3 regions of the Streptomyces luomodiensis genome follow, and region 3 is predicted to be linked to each of the others. Evidence: riboswitches for the same ligand, from Rfam matches in the RefSeq annotation. Region 3 holds a riboswitch; each other region holds the start of a gene.
What was found. Region 3 has a riboswitch for S-adenosylmethionine ahead of PS467_RS04390 (glutathione S-transferase C-terminal domain-containing protein). Riboswitches for the same ligand answer to the same signal wherever they lie in the genome.
Positions count from the first base shown of each region.

Region 1: linked by a shared signal. The riboswitch ahead of thrC (threonine synthase) and the one ahead of PS467_RS04390 (glutathione S-transferase C-terminal domain-containing protein) in region 3 are both predicted to bind S-adenosylmethionine.
Region 2: linked by a shared signal. The riboswitch ahead of PS467_RS12430 (aminotransferase class V-fold PLP-dependent enzyme) and the one ahead of PS467_RS04390 (glutathione S-transferase C-terminal domain-containing protein) in region 3 are both predicted to bind S-adenosylmethionine.

Region 1 is NZ_CP117522.1:4,527,215-4,531,958, reverse strand. It holds gene PS467_RS18995 (alpha,alpha-trehalose-phosphate synthase (UDP-forming)) at 1-1,140, opposite strand, end outside; gene PS467_RS18990 (glucosyl-3-phosphoglycerate synthase) at 1,289-2,236, opposite strand; SAM riboswitch class I at 2,424-2,586, shown strand; gene thrC (threonine synthase) at 2,605-3,915, shown strand; gene PS467_RS18980 (MoaD/ThiS family protein) at 3,912-4,190, shown strand; gene PS467_RS18975 (cold-shock protein) at 4,599-4,744, shown strand, end outside.
Region 2 is NZ_CP117522.1:2,888,735-2,893,478, forward strand. It holds gene PS467_RS12410 (NYN domain-containing protein) at 1-120, opposite strand, end outside; gene PS467_RS12415 (hypothetical protein) at 138-383, opposite strand; gene PS467_RS12420 (rhomboid family intramembrane serine protease) at 537-1,247, shown strand; gene PS467_RS12425 (Lrp/AsnC ligand binding domain-containing protein) at 1,244-1,525, shown strand; gene PS467_RS12430 (aminotransferase class V-fold PLP-dependent enzyme) at 1,579-2,976, opposite strand; SAM riboswitch class IV at 3,177-3,295, opposite strand; gene trpD (anthranilate phosphoribosyltransferase) at 3,410-4,483, opposite strand; gene qcrB (cytochrome bc1 complex cytochrome b subunit) at 4,658-4,744, opposite strand, start outside.
Region 3 is NZ_CP117522.1:1,092,059-1,096,802, reverse strand. It holds gene PS467_RS04400 (YhjD/YihY/BrkB family envelope integrity protein) at 1-758, shown strand, start outside; gene PS467_RS04395 (Mut7-C RNAse domain-containing protein) at 846-1,589, shown strand; gene PS467_RS04390 (glutathione S-transferase C-terminal domain-containing protein) at 1,669-2,514, opposite strand; SAM riboswitch class IV at 2,851-2,997, opposite strand; gene PS467_RS04385 (PP2C family protein-serine/threonine phosphatase) at 3,090-4,256, opposite strand; gene PS467_RS04380 (Fpg/Nei family DNA glycosylase) at 4,342-4,744, shown strand, end outside.

The DNA.
Region 1 (4,744 bases), 3.4 Mb from region 3:
GAGGGAGCGGGCGAAGTCGTCCTTCACGTGCAGCGCGACCGGGGTCCAGCCCTCCGTGCCGTACTCGGCGTTGATCTCGTCCGCGAGCCGCCGCACCCGCTCGGTGTAGTCGCGGTAGACGGCGAGGTCCTGGCGTGAGGGGTAGGCGAAGGCCACGTGCACCACGCGCTCCCGCCACTCGGGACGGGTCTCCAGCAGCCGCCGGTACGCCAGCAGTCCGCGCACGATGTTCTTGGACAGCTCGGTGCGGTCCACCCGGACGATCGACTTCCGGCCCGCTCCGATCTGTGCCCGCAGGCTGGTCAGCCGCTCGTCGACATCCGCCTGCCGCGACCGCTCCCGCAGGAAGTCCGCGTCCGCGCCCAGTCCGTGCACGCCCAGCCGGGTCTCGCGCCCCTCGAAGCGCACGGCCGTCGCCGCGCCGTCGCCGTCCCGCACGACCTCCGCGCCCAGCACGGCCGCGCAGCAGTCGGCGAAGGCACCGGCCCAGCGCTCGGTGAGGAACCCGGCGCGGTCGCCGCCGAGGATGCCGCGCAGCACCCCCGCCGCCACCTCGTCCGGCAGCAGCCGGTAGTAGTCCGGCGGCGCCCAGGGCGTATGGGAGAAGTGGCCGATCCGCAGGTCGGGGCGGAGCTCGCGGAGCATCCCGGGCACCAGCGCCAGGTGGTAGTCCTGCACCAGGACGACGGCCTCGTCCACCGCCTCCCGGGCGAGCGCGTCCGCGAAGGCCGCGTTGTAGCTCTCATAGGCCGCCCACTGGGCGGCGAACTCGGCGTCGAAGACCGGCTCGACCGGGGTCTGGTAGAGCAGGTGGTGGACGAACCACAGCACCGAGTTGGCGATGCCGTTGTAGGCGGCGGCGAAGACATCCGGCGCGATGTCGAGCATCCGCACCTGCTGACCGCCGGTGTCACCGGGGTTCAGATGGTTGGTCCCGGCGCGCCGGGCCGCCTCGCGGTCGGCCTCACCGAGCGCCGCGCACACCCACACCGCGCCCGCCTCGGGACCGATCGCGCTGAGGCCGGAGACCAGCCCGCCGCCGCCGCGCCGGGCGGTCAGCGAGCCGTCCTCGCCCAGGGTGTACGAGACCGGACCGCGGTTGGAGGCGACCAGGATCGGGGCGGAACGCGGGGCTGCCATGTCGCGAGCCTAGCCACGCGCGGCCCCGCGCAAACGTACGTACGGTTTCTTGCCCCGTAGGTGTGTCGCCGGCCGCCACGCGCGCCACGCGTCACCCCGGCGCGCAGGCGCCGTGCGCGGGCTCACGCCGCGGGTTCACGCCACGGGCTCACGCCGCGCGGCGCGCCGCGTACTCCGGGATCTCGATCATCGGCGGCCGCTCCTCGGTGTCCACGGAGGTGGTACGCGGCTCGAAGCCGTTCTCGCCCCGGTCGAACTGGGTCAGCCGCGGCCGCACCAGGTGGCCGCGGGCCAGCCGCAGCTGCGCGGTGCGGTAGATCGCGGCCGCCATCCGGCCGAGCGCCAGCCCGTCCTGGTGGCGGTGTTTGCGGACCCCGACGTCCACCTGGCCGAGCGCGTCGAGGCCCACCGTGTGCAGCGCGTCGACCAGCAGCCCCAGCTCGACCCCGTAGCCCACCGGGAAGGGCAGCCGCTCCAGCAGCGAGCGGCGGGCCGCGTACTCACCGCCCAGCGGCTGGACGAATCCGGCCAGCTGGGGCCAGTGCAGGTTGAGCAGGGGCCGCGCGACCAGTTCGGTGACCCGGCCGCCCTGGCCCGCCGCCTCGCCGAGCGGGCGGTCGTACATGCCCTTCACCAGCTGGAGCGCGGGGTCGGTCAGCAGCGGGCCGACGATCCCCGAGACGAAGCGCGGGTCGAATTCCCGCAGGTCGGCGTCGATGAAGCAGACGATGTCGCCGCTGGTGGCCAGCAGCGACCGCCACAGCACCTCGCCCTTGCCGGGCAGCGCGGGCAGCCGGGGCAGCAGCGAGTCGCGGGCGACGACGGTCGCGCCCGCCGCCGCGGCGACCTCGGCGGTGCGGTCCGTCGAACCGGAGTCCAGCACCACCAGCTCGTCCACCAGCGGCACCGCCTCGCCCATCAGCTCACGGCGGATCGCCCCGGCGATCTCGCCGACCGTGGCCTCCTCGTTCAGGGCGGGCAGGACCACGCTCACCGTCGTGGTCGTGGCCCGCTTCGCGGCCAGCAGGCGATCCAGCGGACGGTCGTCGGCAGACCAGGAGCGGTGCTTCAGCCAGCGCTCCACCTCATCCAGCACCTGTGTCTCTCCCTGCTGTGATCCATCTCGCGCTTCGGACGGCTACCTCAACCATCCGGGCCTTCGGTTACAGTCTTGAACAACGCACATGACCGTCGTATGTCGGGGTCAACCTCGGTGTTTACCGAAGATGGCCGACCGGCGACGGCCGTGCTGACAAACGCTCCGGGCCCGCCCGGTGCCATACCGCTCATCCAGAGGGGCAGAGGGAACGGCCCGTTGAAGCCCCGGCAACCCTCCAGCTGGTCTCGCGCTCCGCAGCGAGGCTCCGAGCTTCCGCAGTGAGGCTCCCAGCTAGGGAAGGTGCCAATTCCGGCTCGTGGCGAAACGCGTCCCGAGGAAGATGAGGAGAAAGGGCCTCGCCATCCATGGCTGTGCAGTCAGTAGAAAGCTCAACCACTTCCTCCCCCACCTCCACCTCCGCCGCCTCCAAGGCTTTCGGCCCCGCCGTCGCATTGTCCTGCCGGGAGTGCGGTGAGCGGTTCGATCTGGGCCCGATTTTCGCGTGTGAGGTCTGTTTCGGGCCGCTCGAGGTCGCGTACGAGCTGCCGACCGGCGACCCGGAAGGGCTGCGCCGCCGGATCGAGGCCGGCCCGAACAGCATCTGGCGCTACGCCCCGCTGCTGCCCGTCCCGGCGGACGTGGCGGACCTGCCCAGTCTGAACCCCGGTTTCACCAAGCTGGTCAAGGCCGACCACCTCGCCCGTGAGCTCGGCGTCACCGGTGAGCTGCACATCAAGGACGACTCCGGCAACCCCACCCACTCCTTCAAGGACCGGGTCGTCGCCATCGCCGTCCAGGCCGCCCGCACCTTCGGCTTCACCACCCTCTCCTGCTCCTCCACCGGCAACCTGGCCGGCGCGGTCGGCGCCGCGGCCGCCCGCGCGGGCTTCCGCTCCTGCGTCTTCATCCCGCACGACCTGGAGGCGGGCAAGGTCGTCATGGCCGCGGTCTACGGCGGTGACCTGGTCGGCATCGAGGGCACCTACGACGACGTCAACCGCTTCTGCAGCGAGCTGATCGGCGACCCCGCGGGCGAGGGCTGGGGCTTCGTCAACGTCAATCTGCGGCCGTACTACGGCGAGGGCTCCAAGACCCTGGCGTACGAGATCTGCGAGCAGCTCGGCTGGCGGCTGCCGGACCAGATCGTCATCCCGATCGCCTCCGGCTCCCAGCTCACCAAGATCGACAAGGGGCTGAAGGAGCTGATCGCGCTCGGGCTGGTCGAGGACAAGCCCTACAAGATCTTCGGCGCCCAGGCCGAGGGCTGCTCCCCGGTCTCTGCCGCCTTCAAGGCCGGCCATGACGTCGTACGGCCGCAGAAGCCGCGGACCATCGCCAAGTCGCTGGCCATCGGGAACCCCGCGGACGGCCCGTACGTCCTGGACATCGCCCGCCGTACGGGCGGCGCGGTGGAGGACGTGAACGACGAGCAGATCGTCGACGCGATCAAGCTGCTGGCCCGCACCGAGGGGATCTTCGCGGAGACCGCGGGCGGCGTGACCGTCGGCGTGACCAAGAAGCTGATCGAGGACGGCCTGCTCGACCCGTCCCTGACGACCGTCGTGCTGAACACCGGCGACGGCCTCAAGACCCTCGACGCGGTGGCTCCCACCACGGGCCCCTCCGCCATCATCCGCCCCACCCTTGACTCGTTCCGAGAGGCTGGCCTCGTATGAGCGTCAACGTTCGCATCCCGACCATCCTGCGCACCTACACCGGCGGTCAGGCCGAGGTCACCGCCGAGGGCGCGACCCTCGCCGAGGTCCTGGCGGACCTGGAGAAGAACCACCAGGGGATCGCGGCGCGCGTTCTGGACGACACCGGCAAGCTCCGCCGCTTCGTCAACGTCTACGTCAACGACGACGACGTCCGCTTCGCCGACGGCCTGGCCACGGCGACCCCGGACGGCGCCGGCGTCTCGATCATCCCGGCGGTCGCGGGCGGCTGCTGACCCCGCGTCACCCTCCTCACCTTTGACATCGCCCCGTCCGGGGACAACCGGACGGGGCGATTCCGTGTGTGGAAACGCGATACAGTTGCCCGGATTCCCCAGTGCACCCGGGGTCGGAGCCACATATGAGAACTCGTCAACTTGTGCGTAAAGTGTGTGCATGAATTGTCGGGTTGGTCCCTTATGTCCCGCCCGGCTTGCCCGAACTTCATATGAATTCTCGCTTTTAACCGTTCGGCCGTGCCCAGAATTCTCGTCCGATTGACCTGTTGCAGAGGGCGTTGGGACGGATACATTCAGCGGCGGTCGACGCGTTCCGGCGCACACCCCCCACATCCGGGGGGTGAGGTCTGACCCGGGTCCGCGGAGTGCGGTCCTGCGCAAGGGCCAGCAATAGGGGAGTTAGGAATGGCTCAGGGCACCGTCAAGTGGTTCAACGCGGAGAAGGGGTACGGCTTCATCGCGGTCGACGGTGGTGCGGACGTGTTCGTCCACTACAGCGCGATCCAGATGGACGGGTACCGCACCCTCGAGGAAGGCCAGCGGGTCGAGTT
Region 2 (4,744 bases), 1.8 Mb from region 3:
GGCATCGGCGACCAGCGCCACCACCCGCCGCCGCACCCCCTCCGGCAGGGGGCGGTCCAGCGCCTCGGTGACGCCCTCGGCATCACCGGCCGCCCCGGGGCCACCGGTCCGCTCCACCACCTGTCATCGCTCCGTTCTCAGTCGCCGGCGCCGCTGCTCGGACGGTCCACGAGTTCGATCTGGTCGACCGCGTTGCACCAGCGACAGCGCACTGACTCAATGGTCTCACTGAGCACCTCGCGCTCCTCGACACTGGGTTCCCCGGCCAGGTCGAGATGCACATACTCCACGGCCCTCGTCGCACGGGTCACATCGAACCGGGTGAGGTTGCCGCACAGCGTGCAACGCCAGCGGGTCTCGGCGGTCGGCTGGGGAACGGCCATGATTGCGGATCCTCGCTTCTCGGCTGTCGGCGGCGTCCTGTAACCCTACGGCCTGAGCCCTGGCCCGTGCCCGGCCCGTACCGCCGCCGCGTCCCGGCGGGAGCGCGGCGAGGCGCTCTGTGGAGGTTGTGCCCGGTACGCCATGATCTGACCATGATCGAGACGTCGGCGGGGCCCGGCCGTCCCTGGGTGACGTACGGCCTGATCGTCAGCTGCTGCCTGCTCTTCGTCCTCGGACCGGCCTCGGGGCTCAATCCCGGCTATGGCTCGGGCGGGGAGCTGGTGGCGGCCCAGTCCGCGTACTTCGAGCGCTGGGGGGTGGTGCCCAGCGCCCTGTGGGGCGGCGCCCCCGATGCGCCGCTCGCCCCGCTGACCGCGCTGTTCGTGCACGGCAACTGGCTGCATCTGCTCGGCAACATGCTGTTTCTGTACGTCTTCGGCGCGATGACCGAGGAGCGCATGGGCCGGTTCCAGTTCGCCGTCTTCTACGTCGCCACCGGCTATCTGGCGCTGCTCGGCTACGCCGCCGCGCACCCCGACTCCACCCAGAGCCTGGTGGGCGCCTCCGGGGCCATCTCCGGGGTGCTCGGCGCCTTTCTGTGGCTGTTTCCCCGGGCCCGGGTGACCAGCCTCTTCCCGTTTCTGTTCTTTCTCCCGCTGCGCTTCCCGGCCTGGGCGGTGCTGATCTTCTGGGTGGCCCTCCAGTGGCTGGCCGCCCGCGAGGCCGACGACCGTCCCGGGGTCGCCTATCTCGCCCATCTCGTGGGCTTCACACTCGGCTTTCTCTTCGCGTGGGCCCGGTTCGGGGGGACGCGTAGAGTGGGCGGCGCAGCCAGGTCCAGCGAGGGAGAAAGCCAGCCGTGATCACTTCGATCGTGCTCATCAAGACCAGTGTGGACCGGATCCCGGAGATCGCCGAGAAGATCGCCGCGCTGGACGGTGTGAGCGAGGTCTACTCGGTCACCGGTGCGCACGATCTGATCGCGATGGTGCGGGTGGCCCGCCACGACGACCTCGCGGACATCATCCCGGGCCAGATCAGCAAGGTGCCGGGGGTGGCCTCCACGGAGACGCACATCGCCTTCCGGACCTACTCCCAGCACGACCTGGAGGCCGCGTTCGCCATCGGCCTGGACAGCTAGGCCCGGTCCGGACAGGCCCCGGTCCGGGCCTCCCCCGGCGCCCGCCCAGGGGCTCAGCCGCGGTCCGGGACGCAGCGGCCGTCCTCGGTGCGGTAGCTCCACCGGGCACCGTCGCGTACGAGCTCGGCCACGGCGCGGACGAACCGCTCCACATGTTCGTCCGGGGTGCCCGCCCCGAAGCTGACCCGGATCGCGTTCAGCGCACGCTCCCCCGGCGCGGCCTCGGGCGCACCGCATTCCCCCGGCTCGTCGGGCTCGCTGTCCAACAGGGTGCGGACCAGCGGATGCGCGCAGAAGAGCCCGTCGCGCACGCCGATGCCGTACTCCGCGGAGAGCGCCGCCGCGAAGTGGGAGCTGTTCCAGCCCTCCACCACGAACGAGAGCACACCGACCCGGGGGGCGTCGTCGCCGAACAGCGACAGCACCCGCACCTCGGGCACCTCGGCCAGCCCCGCCCGCACCGTGGCGATCAGCTGCCGCTCACGGGCCACCAGGCCCTCGAAACCGGCCTCGGTCAGCGCCTTGCACGCGGAGGCGATCGCGTAGACGCCGATGACGTTCGGCGAGCCCGCCTCGTGCCGGGCGGCCGTGGTGTGCCACTCGACGTCGATCCCGCCGTCGTCCCGGCGCGCCACCTTACGGCTGGCGCCACCGCCCGCCAGATACGGCTGGGCCTCCCGCAGCCAGTCGGCCCGCCCGGCCAGCACACCGGCCCCGAAGGGCGCGTACAGCTTGTGCCCGGAGAAGGCCACCCAGTCCACGTCCGCCGCCGCGATGTCCACCGGGTGGTGCGGGGCCAGCTGCGCGGCGTCCAGCACGATACGGGCGCCGTGGGCGTGCGCCGCGGCGGCCAGCTCCCGTACCGGCCACAGCTCACCGGTCACATTGGACGCGCCGGTCACGCAGACCAGCGCCGGGCCCTCGGCCCGCCCCGCGAGCGCCGTCTCCAGCGTCTCCACCGCCTGCCGCGGGGAGCGCGGGGCGCTGAGGTAGTGGACGGCGATGTCCGCCCGCTGCCGCCAGGGCAGCAGCGAGGCGTGGTGTTCGGTCTCGAAGACGAAGACCTGGGTGCCGCGCGGCGCCACGGCGGCCAGGAGGTTGAGCGAATCGGTGGTGGAGCGGGTGAAGACGACCTGGTCGTCCGCGCGGCAGCCGAGGAAGGCGGCGACGTCCTTACGGCTGTTCTCGAAGAGGTCGGTGGACAGCTGCGAGAGGTAGCCCGCCCCGCGGTGCACGCTGCCGTAGTAGGGCGCGTAGGCGGCGATGTCGTCCCAGACCCGCCGCAGGGCGGGCGCGCTGGCGGCGTAGTCGAGCGCCGCGTAGGTCACCTCGCCGCCGGTGACCAGGGGCACCAGGACATCGCTGCCGAGCACGGGCAGCGGCTCACAGGCGGCGGAGGAGGAAGTGGCGGAGGAGTCGGCGGAGGCGAGGGCAGAAGGGCGCACGGACATGACGAGGTCTCCCGGAAGGGTCGAAGGCGTGCCGCGCCACGGGAGCGGCGGCGGTGAACCTGCCGTCGGGGCGCGGAAAGGTCGCTCGACGCACGGCACCACCGCGCGGAGCGGACAATAGAAAAACGGGCCGCTCGGCCCTAGCGCATTCGCTGCATCACGGAAGAGCTCCCTCGACCACCAGGACCCCTAGTGTGAGGGGTCCGCGCTTGCCACCGGCCTTGTTGCCAGGCGGCCTGGTCATCACCCGGGGCACCCCGCCACGGACGGAGGGTTGCCGGACAGCGGGCCGGGGCCGTAGTCGCTGTCGCTCGTGACCTGGGCAGGAGTATGCCATGCCGAACGCCGACGCCCATGTTCTGTCCGCATCCCGGACAGAACATGGGCGTCGTCAACAGAACACGGGCGGCGTAAGGGGGCCGCCGGGGTCCGCTCAGGCGTTGGTGGCCCGCACCCACCGCTCCAGGGCGTCGCGCGCCGCCCCCGAGTCGATCGACTCGGCGGCTTGCTCGACCCCCGCCGCGATCCGCTCCGTCAGGGGCTTGTCCCCCGGCTCCGGTTCGAGCGCCACGAGCGCCGCCGCCGAGTTCAGCAGCACCGCGTCCCGGACCGGGCCCCGCTCGCCCGCCAGCAGCCGGCGGGCCACATCCGCGTTGTACGAGGCGTCGGCACCGCGCAGGGCCTCCACGGGAGCCAGCCCGATGCCCACGTGCCGGGGGTCGAAGGTCTCCTGGCGCACGGCGCCGTTCCGGACCTCCCACACCTGGGAGGTCGAGGTCACGGTCAGCTCGTCCAGTCCGTCGTCGCCCCGGACGACCAGCGCGGAGGAGCCGCGCTCGGCCAGCACCCCGGCCATGATGGGCGCCATCCGGGCATCGGCCACCCCGGTCGCCTGGGATGTGACCCGTGCCGGGTTGGTCAGCGGGCCGAGGAAGTTGAACGGGGTGGCGACGCCGAGCTCGCGGCGGGCCGCCGCGACATGCCGCAGCGACGGGTGGAACTTCACCGCGAAGCAGAAGGTGATGCCCGCCTCCTCCGCGATCTCGACCACCCGCTCCGGGCTGATGTCCAGATTGACGCCGAGCTTCTCCAGGACGTCGGAGGCACCGCTGGCGGAGGACGCGGCGCGGTTGCCGTGCTTGACCACCCGTGCGCCGGTGCCGGCCACGACCAGCGCGGACATGGTCGAGATATTGACGGTCTTGGCGCGGTCGCCACCGGTGCCGACGATGTCCACGGTCGCCCCGGGCACCTCGATCACCTTGGCGTGCTCGTACATGGCCCGCACCAGACCGGTCATCTCGGAGACCGTCTCGCCCTTCGCCCGCAGCGCGACCGCGAAACCGGCGATCTGGACGTCGGTCGCCTCGCCCCGCATGATCTGGTCCATGGCCCAGGCGGTGTCGTCCGCGCCGAGGTCCTGGCCGGCCAGCAGCGAACTCAGTACGTCCGGCCAGGTGCGGGCCGTCGCGGTGCTGTCGCCTCCGGCGGGGGTCACAACGTCCATGGTCCGCTCCTGGATCCGTGGGGGTGGGCAGGGAAAAGGGGTCCGCGACGTCAGCGGCCCGCCGCAAGCCTATCGGCAGTACGACCGGGGCCCCGGTCCGGACCGTGCGGTCCGGGCCGGGGCCCTGGTCTGTGGCGTCGCTACAAGTGGAGAAACCGGTGGGTGGGAGAGAGATCAGTGGTGGCCGTGGCCGCTGGTGATCTCGTGGTACTCCTCGCGGGTCGGCTTCGGAATGATGTTGTCCCCGCCGTAGTAGCCCTT
Region 3 (4,744 bases):
GCAGCGAATTCGAGCTGCTGCACCGCGCGATGGGCTTCGCCGCCCTGGGCTTTCTCACCCTGGTGCCCCTGCTGATCGTGGTCGCCGCGGCGGATCCGGTGAACCGGCTCGGGTTCGCCCAGTGGCTGGCCGAGGGGCTCGGACTCTCCCCGACCTCGCGGGACGAGGTGCAGCGGCTGTTCGCCCCGCCCAAGCAGGCGCTGGAGTCCACCACCGCCTTCGGTCTGGCCACGCTGGCCATCTTCGGACTGCGCTTCGGCACCGTGCTCCAGGTCGGCTACGAGAAGGTGTGGGAGCTGCCCGCGGGCCGCTGGCACACCGTCTGGCGCCATCTGGTGTGGCTCGTGGCGCTGATCGGCTATCTGCTGCTCTCCGCCCATCTGGCCCCCGGCGTCTCCCGGCTGCTGGTGGCGGTGGTGGGCACGGTGCTGTTCTTCTGGTGGTCACAGCGGCTGCTGCTGGGCGGGCGGATCAGCTGGGGCGCCCTGCTGCCGGGCGCGCTGGCCACCAGCGTCGGGCTGCTGGGGCTGCGGTTCTTCTCCCAGCTGGTGTTCTCCCCGCTGATCGCCTCCAGCGCGGTCTCCTACGGTCCGGTCGGCACCGTGCTGGTCGTCCAGTCCTGGCTGGTCGGGGTCGGATTCGTGGTGTTCGGCGGGGCGCTCCTGGGCCGGGTGACGCACGAGGAGTGTCTGCGGATGGTCGCCTGGCGCCGCAAGCGACGGCGCGACCAGGCCAAGGCGGCCCCGCCGGCGCGCTGACGCCCCCGGCCCGCGATCACGGGGCCCGTCGCGCCGCCCGGGAGAAACGCCGTCGCCCCGGCCGGGCACGCCTGGCATGCTGGCGGTGTGAACGGACCCGAGATCCATCTCAGCCTCGCCCCTGAACTGCGTTTCTTCGCCGTCCCGGAGCGGCGCCGCCCCTGGACGGCGGTCGCCACCGACGGCGTCTCCACCCTCGGCCATGTCGTCGAGTCGCTCGGGGTCCCACTCACCGAGGTCGGCCGGCTGCTGGTGGACGGCGAGGAGACCGCCGTCTCGCATGTGCCGGGCGCGGGGGAGACCGTGGAGGTCCACCCGGTGGTCCGCCCGCAGCGGGTGCCGGGGGCGCCGCTGCGCTTTCTGCTCGATGTGCACCTGGGCACGCTCGCGCGCCGGCTGCGGCTGCTAGGCGTGGACGCCGCGTACGAGAGCGAGGACGTCGGCGACCCCGAGCTGGCCGCGCGCTCGGCCGCCCAGCGCCGGGTGCTGCTCTCCCGCGACCGGGGGCTGCTGCGCCGCCGCGAGCTGTGGGCCGGGGCGTACGTCTACAGCGACCGTCCCGATGAGCAGCTGCGGGACGTCCTCGGCCGGTTCACCCCGAGCCTGGCCCCCTGGACCCGCTGCACCGCCTGCAACGGCTCGCTGGAGGACGCCGACAAGGAGGCGGTCCGGGAGCGGCTCCAGCACGGGACCCGGCGCACCTACGACGTCTTCGCCCGCTGCACGGTCTGCGACCGGGTCTACTGGCGCGGCGCCCACCACGCCCGGCTGGAGGCCATCGTGGCCCGCGCGGTGGGGGAGTTCGGCGGCGCCCGCGCCGCCCTGTCCTGAGCGGACTGAACGCCCTGGTCGCCCTGGTCGCTCCGGTCGCCCCCGGCCGTCACGGCCGGCGGCGACCGGAGCGGCGGACTCAGGACACACCGGCCCGGAGGGCCTCCGGAAGCGTGGTGTGGAAGGCCGGATGGGCGTGCAGCCGCCGCACATAGGCGCGCAGCCGCTCGTGGCGGGAGACCCGGTGGGCCGCGTCGGCGGCCAGCTGGAGCCGGTGCTCGGTGTCGAGCTGGACGAGGGCCACCCACAGGTCCACATCGGCGGCGGTCAGCTCGTCGCCCAGTGCGTACGGCGCGGACGCCAGCCTGCGGTCGAGCCGGCCGAGGGCCGTCAGCAGCCGCTCCAGCGCCGCGTCCCGGCACTCCGCCTCAGGCGCGGTCCCGGCCTGCCGCGCGGCATGGGTGATGTCCGTGTCGAGGAGTTCGCGGAGGGCGTCGATGTCCGCTGCGAGAGCCGCCGGACGCAGCCGGGGACGGTCGGTTCCGACGTGGTCGCTCAGATGGCCGGCGAGGTCGCGCAGGATGTCGGGCGTGTGGTTGCTGACGACACGTCCGGTCCAGCGGTCGCACAGCGCGGGCGCGTCCACCGGCCCGCTGTAGCGGTGCCAGGTGGCCTCGTAGGCACCGCGCAGCGAGGCGAACGCCGCGGGGGTTTCGCCCGGGAGCCCGAGGAGGGTGGTGGTGATGGTGTCCCGCAGCCCGAGCAGGTCCAGGGTGATGGAGACGCGCAGCGAGAGCGGACAGCTCGCGGAGAGATAGAGCCGATAGCGATGCGGCGCCGGATAGAAGCCCCCGGCCAGGTCGACGCCGATGCGGCTGCGGAAGCGGTGCGGCGGAGTGGGCGGGGCGGTCCGGGGGCGGGGCCGGCAGGGGTCGGGATCGAGAAGAGCGGCAGGACCTGAACTGAGCGGAGACGTCTCGGACATGGCTCTCCAAGGCAGTGAAGGAGCCCCGGCCCCGCCGGCCTGGGCGGCGCCGATGGCGCGATGGAAGGGAAACCCGCGCGGCGCACCCGCCGGGGGCGGTGCCGGGACACACCCGACCCGCCGATGCGCGGGGCCGCGCTCGGTGACCGTGTCGATTCAGCCGGCTGGACTGGAAGCGCTGCAGATGCGCAGCAGATCGATGTGCAGGCGCCGGGTCAGGGGACGGGGACGGCGGAACGGGGACGACGGCCGGGAACGCCGACGGGCGCCTTCCCCGTGGCTGTCGGTCCTGGGCATCTCCACCGATCCCATCATCATCGGGCTCGCGAGGCAGCGAGACCGCGCTTGTCCCGTCCACGTCGACGAGACCCGGTCGTCACCCGGGGGCACCCCGTCGCGGGAGAAGGGTTGCCTGTCAGCGAGCCGGGGCCGATGACCCACCTCAGCGGGGATTCCGCACGGTGGGCGCTGACCATCGTGACCGTCCCTGACAGTGTCGTCGCGCTCCGCGAGGGCGTCAACCCTATGCCCACGTGGTCAGTCCAAGCCCACGTGGTCGGTCCCAGCCCATGTGGTCAGTCCATGCCCACGTGGTCGACGCGGGCCGGCGGCGCCGTGCCGTCGGCGGCCCGCTCGACGAGGACCATGGCCGCGTCGTCCGCCAGCCGGCCCCCGGCATGCCGGACCAGGGCCTGGCGCAGCCGGTCCAGGTACTCGGCCGGGGTGGTGCCGTCCAGCGTCGCCATGGTCCGGGCCAGCGGGAAGAACTCATCGCGGCGGTTACGGGCCTCGATCACTCCGTCGGTGTGCAGCAACAGCCGGTCACCGGGCAGGAACGGAAAGGTCTCGACGCCGATCGGGGGAGGGGTGAGGAACTCCTCGAGGCCGAGCGGCGGCAGCGGGCGCACCGGGCCCAGGGCGCGCACCTCGCGCCGGCGCATCATCAGCGGCGGCGGATGGCCCCGGTTGATCAGCTGGACCATCGACTCGTCCGGCACCTGGGCGAGGACCACGGTGACGAACTGCTCCTCCAGCTCCCGCGCGTCCCGTAGCTGGGAGCGGTCCAACAGCTCGTACTCACGCGCCAGCGCGGCCGCGCAGCGGCGCATCACCTCGGCGAGGTCCGTCTCGTAGTGCACCGCCTCCCGGAAGGCGCCCACGACGGCCGCGGCGGACCGCACCGCGGCAAGCCCCTTTCCCCGCACATCCCCGACGATCAGCCGCACCCCGTAGCGGGTGCACATCGCCTCGTAGAGGTCCCCGCCGATCCGCGCGCCGCGCTCGGCCGCCAGATAGACGCTCGCGGTGTTCACCGCGCCCAACCGGGCGGGCAGCGGCCGCAGCACCACGTTCTGGGACACCTCGGCGATCCGGCGGACTCGGGTCAGCTCACGGTCCCGGCGCACCCGTACCGCGCTGGTGGCCACGCTCGCCACCGCCACCACCAGCAGGGCCAGCAGATTCGCGTACACCTGCTGGCTGCCCCAGGCGTGGTTGTGGGTGGCGGTGATCGCGCTGACCACGCCCGCCAGGCCCGCCACCCCGCCGGTGCCGACCGGGCCCATGGTCACCGCCGCCAGCGCCGGGGCCGGGGAGAGCAGGGGGCCGGTGTAGACGACGTGGGCGGGGGAGAGCTCGATGCCGAGCACCGTCGCCAGGACCAGAAACGGCAGACACCGGGTGACCGCGAAAAGCGTCTGGCTGCGACCGCTCGCCCTCCGGCCGGAGCGCATGCATCGCATATTTCGGTACTTTATCCGATGAAACTACCCGAAGGGGATGTTTCTTGGCGACGCGGGATGTAAGCCCCTGGCGTAGCCTGACGCTATGCCCGAGCTACCGGATGTCGAGGGGTTCCGGCGGACGCTGGTCTCCTGCGCCCAGGGCCGCCGCGTCGAGCGGGCCGAGGTGGCAGATCCGGGGGTACTGCACGGGGTGACCGCGCAGGGGCTGAAGCGCGAGTTCAAGGGCCGCCGCTTCGCCGCGCCGCGCCGCCACGGCAAGTGGCTCATCGCCCCCACCGACGGCCCCACGCTCGTACTGCACTTCGGCATGACCGGGCGGCTGGTCTGCGGGGCGGACTCCGAACCGGTCGGCCGGTTCGAACGCGTCGCCTTCGACCTCGACGACGGACACCGCCTCGGCTACGAGGACCAGCGCAAGCTCCAGGGCGTCTGGCTCGCCGCCACCGACGCCGACGTCGACCGGATCCTCGGCGACCAGGGCCCGG